One region of the Pectobacterium versatile genome, then DNA from elsewhere that is predicted to be linked to it. Evidence: predicted binding sites of a transcription regulator. Region 1 holds the regulator's gene; each other region holds the start of a gene.
The links. The regulator PurR, encoded in region 1, represses purine synthesis genes. The targets are predictions, from matches to a motif close to CANGCAAACGTTTGCNTG.
Positions count from the first base shown of each region.

Region 2: the regulator PurR is predicted to act here: its motif matches at 1,907-1,924, upstream of purT (formate-dependent phosphoribosylglycinamide formyltransferase).
Region 3: the regulator PurR is predicted to act here: its motif matches at 1,718-1,735, upstream of pyrD (quinone-dependent dihydroorotate dehydrogenase).
Region 4: the regulator PurR is predicted to act here: its motif matches at 1,642-1,659, upstream of cvpA (colicin V production protein).

Region 1 covers NZ_CP034276.1:2,880,107-2,883,641, reverse strand. Annotated here, with positions in the region: gene cfa (cyclopropane fatty acyl phospholipid synthase) at 1-693, opposite strand, end outside; gene purR (HTH-type transcriptional repressor PurR) at 1,025-2,050, opposite strand; gene cydH (cytochrome bd-I oxidase subunit CydH) at 2,442-2,531, shown strand; gene EIP93_RS12985 (C40 family peptidase) at 2,633-3,484, opposite strand.
Region 2 covers NZ_CP034276.1:2,295,073-2,298,607, forward strand. Annotated here, with positions in the region: gene EIP93_RS10375 (bifunctional 4-hydroxy-2-oxoglutarate aldolase/2-dehydro-3-deoxy-phosphogluconate aldolase) at 1-571, shown strand, start outside; gene purT (formate-dependent phosphoribosylglycinamide formyltransferase) at 686-1,864, opposite strand; gene EIP93_RS10385 (S9 family peptidase) at 2,065-3,535, shown strand, end outside.
Region 3 covers NZ_CP034276.1:2,240,812-2,244,346, forward strand. Annotated here, with positions in the region: gene pepN (aminopeptidase N) at 1-1,641, shown strand, start outside; gene pyrD (quinone-dependent dihydroorotate dehydrogenase) at 2,010-3,020, shown strand; gene EIP93_RS10150 (cell division protein ZapC) at 3,222-3,535, shown strand, end outside.
Region 4 covers NZ_CP034276.1:3,334,480-3,338,014, reverse strand. Annotated here, with positions in the region: gene folC (bifunctional tetrahydrofolate synthase/dihydrofolate synthase) at 1-643, shown strand, start outside; gene dedD (cell division protein DedD) at 633-1,400, shown strand; gene cvpA (colicin V production protein) at 1,733-2,233, shown strand; gene purF (amidophosphoribosyltransferase) at 2,255-3,535, shown strand, end outside.

The DNA of each region.
Region 1 (3,535 bases):
GCGATCAAATTGCCGATCGAGATCGCGGTAATCCTGTAATTCAATGGTGACGTTCAGATCCTGACAGCGCTGCTGTGCCAGCATTTGCTGCTCTCTGGAAATAGTGACGCCGTAAACTGAAACGCCGTAGTGGCGTGCCGCGAACTCGGCAAGTCCGCCCCAACCACAGCCGATATCCAGCAGCGTCATTCCTGATTTGAGCTGGAGCTTTTCGCAGATCATGGTGAGTTTATCTTCCTGCGCCTGTTCCAGCGTCTGTGCCTGTTTCCAATAAGCGCAGGAGTATTGCATGTAAGGATCTAGCATCAGGGTAAAGAGATCATTACCTAAATCGTAATGCGCTTTACCGACAACCTGAGCGCGTCGGCGGGATTGCAAATTCGTGATGCGGGAGAGGGCGACACGCGTCAGGTCGTGCAGGCGGCGGGGCAGTTGAGTATCCAGCCCTGCGCGCAGAACGCGATGGGAAAACATATCCAGCCGTTCACAGTCCCACCATTCGTCCATGTAGCTTTCTCCCAGCCCTAGGGATCCCTCACGCAGGATACGCTTAAAGAAGTTGGGGTTGATCACGCGGATGTCAAAAGGGCGAGTGCCGTTGATGGTGATATCCGCGGTGGCTAACATGTCCTGTACGATGTGGAACCAGGGTGCGGTCTCATCATCCCATTCTTCTGTATAAGGCAAACCCATCATGTCTCCTTAACTTTTCACATGTAAAAGTATCGTAAAACACACCTGGACAACACTTATCACAGCCGAGGTATCGGCTGTCACCAGAGAAAATGAAACACGGTATTATACCCGTCATACTTCAAGCCGCATGTACGTTGGCTACGTTCACTCACCCGAATCACTTACTTGAGTAAGCTCATCGGGATTCCCTCGCTTGCCGCCTTCATGCAACTCGAATTATTTAGGGTATAGAATTATAACGGCTTCAGCCAGCCTACAAGAGAATTGGCTGAAGCAGAGAGAGGAAGCAGGCAGGAATAAGAAAATCGTCTGTACAGAATAGCGGCGGCTAGCGGCGATAGTCGAGGTAGGGGCCGTCTGCCACCGAGCGACGTTCAATCAGCGTCGGGTGTACTTCAATGACGTGCGCATCTTCTCGTTTACTGGTAATGCGATCCAGAAGCATAGAGAACGCGGACTGGCCCAGACGCTCCTTTGGCTGGTGGATGGTGGTCAGCGCAGGCGTAAAGAAGCGTGCGTGGCGCACGTTGTCATAACCGATCACCGAAATGTCCTGCGGTACGCGCAGACCCAGTTCATCAGCCGCACAGATAGCCCCCATCGCCATAATATCGCCACCGCAGAATACGGCTGTAGGTCGCTGTTTCTGTGCGAGAATTTGATGCATGGCTTTGTAGCCGGATTCCGGTTCGAAATCGCCCCGAACCACCCATTCGTCGCGTACGGTGATGTCGGCTTCCTTCAGCGCTTTCAAAAAACCGAGGTAGCGTCCGCTGCCGGTGTTGCGTTCTTGAGTACCGGGGATGGCGCCGATATCGCGATGGCCGCGTTCAATCAGGTAGCGACCTGCCATATAACCACCTTCAAAGGCGTTATCGATAATCGTATCGGTAAAATCGCTGTGCATCTGTCCCCAGTCCATCACGACCATCGGAATGCTGCGATAATCTTCCAGCATGCCTAATAACTCGGGTGGGTATTCGGCGCACATCACCAACAGGCCGTCGACGCGTTTTTGCGCCAGCATGGAAAGATAGGCGCGTTGCTTGCCGATGTCGTTATGCGAATTACATAGCACCAGCGTGTAGCCTTTGGCATAGCAGCTGTTTTCAACGGCTTCAATGATCTCGGCGAAATAGGGGGCTTCGCTGGAAGTAGCCAGCAAGCCGATAGATTTAGTGTGATTAACTTTGAGGCTGCGGGCGACGGCGCTGGGTGAATAGTGCAATTCTTTGATTGCTGCCCTGACGGCTGCCTTAGTCTCTTCGGCGACGAAACGTGTTTTATTGATCACGTGCGATACGGTTGTGGTGGAAACGCCAGCACGTTTTGCCACATCTTTAATCGTTGCCATCTAAAAATGACTCCTGAACTTACCTGTTACAGACGTAAGTATATTGTTAATCGTTTGCCTACGTTTAATGTTCTTCTTCTAAGCTAAAAAACAGGATTTCAGAAGGAGAATGCCGAATGTTATACCGAAGGGATCTGGGTTGACGTTTTTCGACTGATACGCAGCGCTTTCATAAACAGCGGATTGTGTCCGATTTATCATGAAAGTGAAAGGGCTAATTTATACTATTAGTGATGCATTCGTCCGAGATTTTTCGCTAGAATTATGAAAGAATCGTAATAACCCTATTATTTGTAGCTTTAACTACCTAAACGCGGATTTGGCTGTGAAGGGGGGGGCTTTTTAGACGAAGCTTTCAGATAAAATTTGTTCGCTAATTAAGGAGTATTTTATGGATACAGATCTGAAGATGTCTTTGCTGACAACCATTGGTTCGTTGGCTGTGATCATCGTGTTTAGTTTTACAGCGGTGCTGAACTAACCGAACGATGATTTTGTGCGGGTTAGGTATTCAGACACGTTGATGTTACATAAAACGTGTCTGAATCGTTTCTGTTCGACGTATGTAATCTATTATCACTCTTAACGAATCGTCTGCGGTGTGACCACGCGACGCGCGCCAACGTAGTGCTCCTGCCAATAATCTTCACTCAACTTGCTGATACGAATATCTGACCCTGTCCGCGGCGACTGAATAAATTTCCCTTCACCCAGATAAACCCCGACGTGATCGGCTGCGCCACGATTATTGATGCGGAAGAAGACCAGATCGCCACTTTCCAGCTCACTCTTTTTAATCGGAGCGGCATCACGCAGGTGATACATTTCGTTTGCGGTGCGTGGAATTTGGATCTTAACGACATCTTTGTAGGCGTAATAAACCAGTCCGCTACAGTCGAATCCGGTAAAGGGAGAGGAACCGCCCCAGTGATAAGGCTTACCTATCTGACTCATCAACTTATTCATTGCGGTTGTTTTGGCATGTTGATAGCGTTTTTTATGCGCGGCGCTTAGCGCCATTCCTTTTTCTGTCGGTGCTGGATTCTTATCCGCTTTCCCCTTGAGTGCGGTCTTCTTCAGTCCTGTTTTGACTCTGGCTTGGGCGGTTGTTTGTTTCTCTTCTTCAGGCTTCAGCTTTTTAAGATTTTTTTTCACTAGCGCGGGCGTGCTGCTTTGCGTTCGTGACGGTTTTTTTTCTGTCACTTTGCTCGCGGTACGGGATTTGGTTTTATTGCTGACTGCGGTAGGTTCTGGTTTTTTGCTTTTGATCGGCGTCGGGGATTTAGCATTACCCTTTGTTTGGCGGCTTTTCTTATTCGTTTCTGCCACGGCGCTTTTCTTCGGCGCAGAATGCGGGGTATGCGGCGCAGCCTGAACCACGTTCAGGGATAGGTTGCTGAAAAATAATATAAAAAGAGTAATAAATAAGCGCATAATAACAGTGACCGAACATAATCCTTAACTCGCTCAATCCTCACAGTATTC
Region 2 (3,535 bases), 590 kb from region 1:
CAAACTGGAACACGCGGTGCCGATGGCAAAAGCGTTAGTCGCGGGCGGCGTTCGCGTTCTGGAACTGACATTGCGTACCGACTGCGCCATCGAAGCGATTCGCGCGATTGCGAAAGAAGTACCGGAAGCCATTGTGGGCGCGGGTACGGTAACAAACCCTGAGCAACTGGCTGCGGTCGTTGAGGCCGGTGCGCAGTTTGCTATCAGCCCAGGTCTGACCGAACCGCTGCTGAAAGCAGCGACGGAAGGTAACATCCCGTTGATTCCAGGTATCAGCACTGTGTCTGAACTGATGCTGGGTATGGATTACGGCTTACGTGAGTTCAAATTCTTCCCAGCGGAAGCTAATGGCGGCGTGAAAGCGCTTCAGGCGATCGGGGGGCCGTTTGCTCATATCCGTTTCTGCCCAACCGGTGGCATTACGCCGAATAACTACCGCGACTATCTGGCGCTGAAAAGCGTGCTGTGCGTAGGTGGTTCCTGGCTGGTGCCGAACGACGCGCTGGAAAGCGGTGATTACTCGCGTATTACTGAACTGGCGCGTGAAGCCGTTGCGGGTGCAAAAGCGTAAGTTTGTTCGTTACTGAATGATGAAGGCCACTCACTGCGAGTGGCCTTTTTTATGGTGGGCGTTTTATCTGCCGTCAGTGACGTCTGATTTCGCCCCACCAGCAATAGAGAGGTATCAGCCGCTGACTTTTACGCCCGCTGCAACGCGCTTAGCGATTGTCACTGCATCAGCCGTGGTTTCCGCACTGGCTAATGCGACACCCATACGGCGCTTACCGCTGATATCGGGTTTTCCAAACAGGCGAATTTGCGTATGAGGGAGCAGTGCGTTTTCCAGCCCCTGATAACGGACGTTGTTGCTATCCAGTTCCGGTAAAATCACGGCGGAAGCCGATGCGCCATACTGACGAACCGCGCCAATGGGCAGCCCCAGGAAAGCACGAACGTGCAGCGCAAACTCGGACAGATCCTGAGAAATCATCGTCACCATGCCGGTATCGTGCGGGCGAGGGGAGACTTCACTGAAAATAACCTCATCGCCGCAGACGAACAGCTCAACGCCGAACAGGCCATAGCCGCCGAGCGCTTTCACGACATCGCTGGCCATCTTCTGTGCGCGTTCCTGTGCCAGCGCACTCATCTGCTGTGGCTGCCAGGATTCACGATAGTCGCCGTCTTCCTGTCGATGACCGATTGGCGCACAGAAATGAATGCCGTCAACCGCATGGATGGTGAGCAGAGTGATTTCGAAATCAAAATTAACCAGCCCTTCCACGATGACGCGGCCGCCGCCTGCACGTCCCCCCTGCTGGGCGTAGCTCCACGCCTGATCTAACTGCTCCGCAGAGCGAATCAGGCTTTGCCCTTTGCCAGAAGAACTCATGACCGGTTTAACAATACAAGGATAGCCAATCGCATCTACCGCCTGACGGAAGTTCTCTTCGCTGTCGGCAAAACGGTAGGTGGAAGTGGGAACGCCGAGTGTTTCGGCAGCTAGACGACGGATACCTTCACGGTTCATCGTCAGGCGTGTGGCTTCGGCACAAGGAACAACATGGTGACCCTGTTTTTCCAGCGTCACCAGCATGTCGGTTGCGATGGCTTCAATTTCCGGCACGATGTAATCAGGGCGTTCGGCTTCAACCAACGCTTTTAGTGCGTCGCCATCCAACATATTGATGACGTGGCTGCGATGCGCAACCTGCATTGCGGGGGCATCAGCATAGCGATCGACCGCAATCACTTCGATTCCCAGGCGCTGACACTCAATCGCCACTTCTTTGCCTAATTCACCGGAGCCAAGCAGCATCACTCGTGTGGCATCCGCACGCAGGGCGGTTCCAATCGTTAACATAACCTTATACCTGATCGGGTTGTGAAAAATGGCCGCAGTATAAACGAAAACGTTTGCGTGCGCATTAAAGAGGGCGTGCAGTGGAAGGCGATGTGCAAAAGCGCACCAAGAGACAAGGACGTGGCTTGGCATTGCCTAGCAATCGTGCCACTCTTCTTGCAAAGCGAAAATTTTATGTCAAGACAACGAGATCCGACGCCATGAAGACACCGCAAGCTGAAAAAAGACCCCACGCACTAAGTACGCATGGCGATACGCGTATCGACAATTATTACTGGCTGCGTGATGACCAGCGTACCGATCCGCAGGTGTTGGACTATCTGAAGCAGGAAAACGCCTATAGCGAAGCCGTCATGGCACCTCATGACGCACGCAAACGGTCGCTGTATGACGAAATGGTCAAACGGATTCCGTCGACGGATATGTCTGTGCCGTATGTCAGAAAAGGCTATCGCTACCAAAGTCGCTATGAGCAGGGTAAAGAGTATGCCATCTATCTGCGTCAACCTGAGCAGGCAACAGACGCATGGGAAACGCTGCTGGATGGGAATCAACGTGCGGAAGGGCATGAGTTTTATAGTCTCGGCACGCTTGAGGTTAGCCCTGATAACACGCTGCTGGCGCTCTCGGAGGACTTTTTATCCCGTCGACAGTACACGCTTCGTTTTCGCGATCTGAACAGCGGCGAATGGCTACCGGATGTGATCGAAAATGTGACCGCAGGGGCGGAATGGTCGGCGGATTCAACGGTTCTGTATTACGTGCGCAAACATGAGAAAACGCTGTTGCCGTATCAGGTCTATCGCCACCGTCTGGGGAGCGATCCGGCGTTGGATGAGCTGGTCTATGAAGAGAAAGACGATACCTATTACGTTAGCCTGAACAAAACGACATCAGAGCACTACATCACCATTTATCTCAGTAGCACTACGACGAGTGAGGTGTTGTTGCTCGATGTGACGCGCCCAGATGCGTTGCCACAGGTATGCATCCCACGTAGAAAAGATCATGAATATGGCATCGATCACTATCAGGACTCGTTTTATCTGCGTTCCAATCGAGAAGGTAAAAATTTTGGCCTCTACCGTTCAGATAAGCCCGATGAGCAAACGCTGGAAACGCTGATTGCGCCATGTGAAAACCGTGTGCTGGAGAGCTTTGAGCTGTTCCGTGATTGGCTGGTGGTTGAAGAAAGGGAACGCGGTTTGACCAGCTTACGCCAGATTCACTGGCATACACAGGAAGAAAAAGCGATCACCTTTAATGATGCGAGCTATGTGACGTGGCTGTCGTACAACCCTACGCCAGAAACGGCATTGATGCGGTATGGCTATTCATCAATGACAACGCCTAGCACGCTGTATGAATTGAATCTGGATACGGGGGAACAGCAGTTACTTAAACAAGCCGAAGTGAAGGATTTCTCCCCAGACAATTACCGGAGCGAACGCTTGTGGATCACGGTTCGAGATGGCGTCGATGTGCCCGTTTCCCTCGTTTATCATCGCGACCATTTCAGCCCTGGTAAGAACCCGATACTGGTCTATGGCTATGGCGCTTATAGCCATAGTATGGATCCCGATTTTAGCGTTAGCCGTCTGAGCTTGCTGGACAGAGGGTTTGTCTTTGCCTTAACGCACATTCGCGGTGGCGGTGAGCTAGGTCAACAGT
Region 3 (3,535 bases), 640 kb from region 1:
CGCGATCAGGAGTTCAGCTCCGATCTGGGGTCGCGTCCGGTGAACCGTATTGATAACGTGCGTGTGATGCGCGGTGCGCAGTTTGCCGAAGATGCCAGCCCGATGTCGCATCCGATTCGTCCCGATCAGGTGATCGAGATGAATAACTTCTACACGCTGACGGTCTATGAAAAGGGATCGGAAGTGATCCGCATGATGCACACCTTATTAGGTGAGGAAAAATTCCAAGCCGGTATTCGTCTGTATTTTGAGCGTCACGACGGCAGCGCGGCAACCTGTGATGATTTCGTACTGGCGATGGAAGATGCCTCTGGTGTCGATCTCACACAGTTCCGCCGCTGGTATAGCCAGTCAGGCACGCCAGTGCTGACCGTACGTGATGATTACGATCCACAGACGCAACAATATCTGCTGAGCGTGAGCCAAAAGACGCCGATCGGTGCCGACAAGCAGCCTAAGTTGCCGCTGCATATTCCGTTGGATATCGAACTGTACGACCCACAAGGGCAGGTCATTCCGCTACAGAAAGACGGTCAACTACTGGCGTCGGTGCTTAATGTGACCGAATCCGAACAGACGTTCATTTTCGATCAGGTGCCTTGCCGCCCGATTCCTTCTTTATTACGTGAGTTCTCTGCGCCGGTAAAACTGAACTATGCCTGGAGCGATGAACAGCTGACGTTCCTGATGCGCCACGCGAGCAATGCTTTTTCGCGTTGGGATGCGGCACAGAGCCTGCTGGCTAACTATATCCGTCTGAACGTTTCTCGCTATCAGCAGAAACAACCGCTTTCTGTACCGATGCATGTTGTCGATGCTTTCCGTGGCGTGTTGCTGGATGAGAAACTGGATCCGATGCTGGCTTCTCAGATTCTGACATTGCCGAGCGAAAACGAGATTGCCGAGTTGTTTGACATCATCGATCCTACGGCTATCGCTGCCGTACGTGAAAGCATGACGCGTACGATGGCAAAAGAGATGGCGGATGAGTGGCTGGCGGTATACCACGCGAATCACGCGCCGCAATATCGTATCGAACATGCGGATATGGGCAAACGCGCGCTGCGCAACGTCTGCCTGCATTATCTGGCATTCAGCGATGCGGATCAGGCGGATAAATTGGTGCAGGCGCAGTTCCGTCAAGCGGATAACATGACGGATTCTCTGGCGGCGCTGTCGGCGGCGGTCGAGGCTCAGTTGCCCGTTCGTGATGAGCTGCTGACGCAGTTTGATAACCGCTGGCATCAGGATGGCTTGGTCATGGATAAATGGTTTGTGCTGCAAGCGACCAGCCCGGCAGCCGATGTGCTGACACGCGTGCGTGAGCTGCTGCAACACCGTTCATTCAGCCTGAACAACCCTAATCGCCTGCGTTCACTGGTGGGGGCATTTGCCGCGTCAAACCCGTCGGCTTTCCATGCTGAAGACGGGAGCGGCTATCGTTTCCTGACGGAGATTCTGACCGATCTGAATACCCGCAATCCTCAGGTCGCGGCACGGGTGATCGAACCGTTGATCCGCCTGAAACGTTATGATGCTAAACGTCAGTCGCAAATGCGTCAGGCGCTGGAACAGTTGAAGACGTTGGAAAATCTGTCTGGCGATCTGTTCGAGAAGATCAGCAAGGCACTGCAAGACTAATCCTGCCACAGTGATTCTTCTGTCACACGCGGTAGCTTGCCGCGTGTGACATTCTCCCTCGCGCTAATTTCTTACTTCCGCAAACGTTTTACTTTCCGCAGAGATGGCACTACCATCACCGACCGTGAATTCATAATCTTAGATTGTGACGATTATTTTTTGCGGAATGATAACGGTGGTAGGGGATAGAAGAGTAAAGCGTCCGCGCCAGGGATGGCGCGGCTCGAGCTTACAGGGATGTACTTGCAGCGTCTTTACGATCTATCCCTTACCACAGCGTGACTGACGTTATTATCAAGCGCTAATCCACTATTGCTTACTTCCAGCGTAGGCAAGATACCTTTGCGATAGGGATCTCAGGAGACAATATGTTCTATCCCGTTATCAAAAAAGCCCTGTTTCAGCTCGATCCAGAGCGTGCACATGAGCTGACCTTCCAACAATTACGCCGTATTACCAACACGCCTTTTGAATTTCTCGTCCGCCAATCTGTTCCTACTAAACCGGTTACCTGCATGGGGTTATCTTTTAAAAACCCACTTGGTCTAGCGGCGGGATTAGATAAAGACGGCGAATGTATCGATGCGTTAGGCGCAATGGGATTTGGTTTTATTGAAGTGGGGACGGTAACGCCGCGTCCACAATCCGGTAATGATAAACCGAGATTATTCCGTGTAGTGGAAGCGGAAGGATTGATCAACCGGATGGGTTTCAATAATAAAGGCGTGGATTATCTGGTCGAGAATGTAAAGAAAACACGCTTTGGCGGCGTATTAGGGATCAACATCGGCAAGAATAAAGATACGCCGGTTGAGCAAGGTAAAGACGATTATTTGATCTGCATGGATAAGGTTTATCCTCATGCAGGCTATATCGCTATCAACATTTCGTCACCCAATACGCCGGGATTACGCAGCCTGCAATATGGTGAAGCGCTGGACGATCTTTTGCTGGCGATAAAGAACAAGCAGACGGAATTAAAAGATAAGCATCAGAAATATGTTCCCGTGGCGGTGAAGATCGCGCCGGATCTTTCTGAAGAAGAATTGATCCAAATTGCCGACAGTTTGGTTCGCCATAACATCGACGGGGTGATTGCCACCAATACGACGCTCGACAGAAAACTGATTCAGGGATTAAACCACTGCGGGCAAACCGGAGGATTAAGTGGGCGTCCTTTGCAGACAAGCAGCACGGAAATTATCCGCCGTTTGTCACAGGAATTAGCAGGGCGTTTACCAATTATTGGCGTTGGCGGAATTGATTCTTTGGTTGCCGCACGCGAAAAAATGGCGGCTGGTGCGTCGCTGGTACAGATATATTCAGGCTTTATTTTCCACGGTCCTCGCTTGATTAAAGATATCGTTACACATATTTAATCCGAAATGCCTTTCATTTTTAGCTGGGGGTTTATTTATCCCCCCAGCTAGTCTATATTTTATCCGTTTGCGTAAATAATCTATCAACCGATGTCTGATCGTCTTACCGCAACGTTTATGACGATGAACGATTATTGCAATGTGAGAAAACACAATCAGCCATTTCTGATATTTCTACTGTGAAGGCGAAGGGTAAATAATATGAAGTTAAAACCTGACGATAACTGGCGCTGGTATTTTGATACCGAACACGATCGCCTGATGTTGGATTTGGCTAACGGCATGTTATTCCGTTCTCGTTTTCCATCTAAAATGCTAACGCCGGATGCATTTAATGAATGTGCATTCTGTGTTGACGATGCTGCGCTATTTTTTACCTATAACGACAAATGTCAGAAAGCGGCGCTGCATCGTGACCTTCAAGGCGAATTAGTTCTGAATGCGTTGGTCGCAAGCCGATTCTTAAAACCGCTTATGCCAAAAAGCTGGCACTTCATCCAACAGCCGGATGCCGT
Region 4 (3,535 bases), 450 kb from region 1:
TGCCGACGTTGCCGCTGAGAAAGGCGCGCAACTGCGCCGCCGTGGTCGCGATTGGGAATATTCAATGCAGCGCGAGACGTGGAGCTGGCAGGATAAGCAGCGCGAGCTGTCACGGTTGCCGTTACCCAGCGTACCGTTAGCCAATGCCGCCACGGCTCTGGCTGCATTGCACTATTCTTCACTCAACGTGAGTGAAGAGGCAATTCGACAAGGCTTGCAGCACGCGGCATTACCCGGTCGTTTCCAGACCGTGCAGGCGTCACCGCGATTGATTCTTGATGTTGCGCACAACCCTCATGCGGCGGCGTATTTGGCAAACCGTTTGGCCGGGCTGCCGAAAAGCGGAAAAGTGCGGGCTGTCGTTGGCATGCTGTCGGATAAAGACATCGCCGGTACGCTGGCCCACTTAACACCCGTAGTGGATGAGTGGTATTGCGCACCGCTGGAAGGGCCGCGTGGCGCAACGGCGCAGCAGATTGCTGAGCACCTGACGCGCAGCCAATCGTTCCCCGATGTCGTTACCGCCTGGCAGCAGGCGATGTCCGAGGCGACGGCGCAGGATATCGTCATTGTGTGTGGATCTTTTCATACGGTAGCGCATGTGATGGAAGCGCTGGATGAGGAGAAGGCGAATGGCGAGTAAATTTCAGAATCGGCTGGTCGGTACGGTTATTCTGGTCGCGCTGGGCGTGATCGTCTTACCCGGCCTGCTGGACGGCAAGAAAAAGCACTACGAAGACGAGTTTGCATCGATTCCGCTGATCCCCAAACCGGGTGACAGCAATGAGATGGAAGCGCTGCCTGCGCTGAATCCGTCGTTGCCGAGTCAGCCACCGGAAGGGGCGGAAGCGGCGATGCAAAACAGCGCGGAAGCCGAAGCGAGATCGTCTACACCATCCACAACGACAGCACCTGAAACCACGACGCAGGCGCCGCCATCGTCCCATTCTGGCACGAATACGCCAGCCATGACGGCACCGCCAGTGGTGGTTGAACGTCCGCCGGTTCAGACGCCCGCGCCAGTGACGCCGAAGCCTCAGCCAAAACCTGAGGTGAAGCCAGAAGTGAAACCAGAGGTGAAACCGAAGCCAGAGCCTAAACCGGAACCCAAACCGGAAGTGAAGCCTGAAACGCAGCCGACGCAGCAAGCGCCTGTCGGACAGGCCTATATTGTGCAGCTTGGTGCGCTGAAAAACGCGGATAAGGTGAACGAGATTGTCGCTAAGCTTCGTCTCTCCGGCTACCGCGCGTATACCGTGCCATCAACGCCGGTTTCGGGTGAAATCACCCGTATTTACGTGGGGCCGGATGCCTCGAAGCAGAAGCTGGAGTCTTCACTGGGCGAGTTGAAACAGCTCAGTGGGCTAAGCGGGCAGGTGCGAGCACATTCCGTTCGTTAAGGTCGTCGAGCGTGATGATTACGTGATGGATGGTTCGCAGTCGGCCACGTAAAGCAGTCGATCACGTAAATAAGCAAAAGCAGGCCGCGGGGATGAGGTTCACACCGGTGATACGTCGCCCCGCATCTGTTTTAAGATGCCTGCTGTGAGTTTTGAGATGCCGATAGTTAATAGAATCAGGCATGACGTCTTGTCGGTTTTTTCGCCTGATTATCTATCGATGAAATCGGCGGAAATACGCTACGCAAACGTTTTCTTTTTCTGTTAGAATGCGCCGCGAACAGGATGACGTAGCGGCTTATCGGTAGCATCGTTCATTATTAGGATAGTTCATGGTTTGGGTTGATTACGTCATTATTGGCATCATTGGATTTTCGGCTCTGGTTAGCCTGATCCGGGGGTTTGTTCGCGAAGCGCTGTCGTTAGTAACCTGGGGATGTGCTTTTTTTGTCGCCAGCCATTACTACGCTTACCTCGCGGTCTACTTCACCCGTTTTGATGATGAGCTGGTGCGTAACGGCATTGCGATTGCCATTCTGTTTATTGCAACGTTGATTGTGGGAGCTATCGTCAACTATGTGATTAGTTCACTGGTTGAACGTACCGGATTATCCGGCACCGATCGCGTTCTGGGCATCTGTTTTGGTGCGCTGCGCGGAGTGCTGATCGTTTCCGCACTGCTATTCTTTCTGGATACGTTCACCGGTTTTTCACAAAGTGATGACTGGAAGCAATCCCAGTTAATCCCGCAGTTCAGTTATATTATCAGGTGGTTTTTTGACTACCTGCAAAGCACGTCAAGTTTCTTGCCGCAGCATTTACCGCTGCGGTAGCGCTGATGAGGAAAAGACACCATGTGCGGTATTGTCGGTATCGCCGGTTTTACACCGGTCAACCAGTCGATTTATGACGCGTTAACGGTGTTGCAACACCGTGGGCAGGATGCTGCGGGTATTGTGACCATCGATGCCTTTAATTGTTTTCGCCTGCGTAAGGCCAATGGCCTGGTGAAAGATGTGTTTGAAGCGCGGCACATGCAACGCTTACAGGGCAACATGGGGCTTGGCCATGTGCGTTATCCGACCGCTGGCAGTTCCAGCGCCTCGGAAGCACAGCCTTTCTATGTTAACTCTCCGTTCGGCATCACGCTGGCTCACAACGGTAACCTGACTAACGCCCACGAACTGCGTAAAAAGCTGTTCGAGCAGGAGCGCCGTCACGTTAACACCACGTCTGATTCTGAAATTCTGCTGAATATTTTCGCCAGAGAGCTGGACCGTTTCCAACACTACCCGCTGGAAGCCGATAATATTTTTGCGGCCGTTGCCGCAACGCACCAGCAAATTCGCGGTGCTTATGCCTGTGTTGGCATGATTATTGGTCACGGTATGGTGGCTTTCCGCGATCCAAACGGGATTCGTCCTCTGGTTATCGGTAAGCGCGATCTGGAAGATGGCCGCAGCGAGTATATGGTGGCGTCAGAAAGCGTCGCGCTGGATACGCTGGGCTTTGAATTTTTACGCGATGTGGCGCCGGGAGAAGCGATCTACATTACGGAAAAAGGGCAGCTGTTTACCCGCCAGTGCGCAGAGAATCCAAAGAGCAACCCGTGCCTGTTCGAATATGTCTACTTCGCTCGCCCGGACTCTTTCATCGATAAAATCTCGGTCTACAGCGCACGCGTTCGCATGGGCCAGAAGCTCGGTGAAAAAATTGCGCGCCAGTGGGAAGATCTCGATATTGATGTCGTGATCCCGATTCCTGAAACCTCTTGTGATATCGCGCTGGAAATCGCGCGCATCATCAACAAGCCGTATCGTCAGGGATTTGTGAAAAACCGCTATGTTGGCCGTACGTTTATCATGCCGGGACAGCAGGCGCGTAAGAAATCGGTACGCCGTAAGCTGAACGCCAACCGTGCTGAGTTCCGTGACAAGAACGTGCTGCTGGTGGATGACTCCATCGTGCGTGGTACAACGTCGGAGCAGATTGTGGAGATGGCGCGTGAAGCAGGAGCCAAGCGTGTTTATCTGGCCTCGGCGGCACCGGAAATTCGTTTCCCTAACGTGTACGGCATCGATATGCCGAGCGTCAATGAACTGATTGCCCACGGTCGCGAAGTGGATGAAATCTGT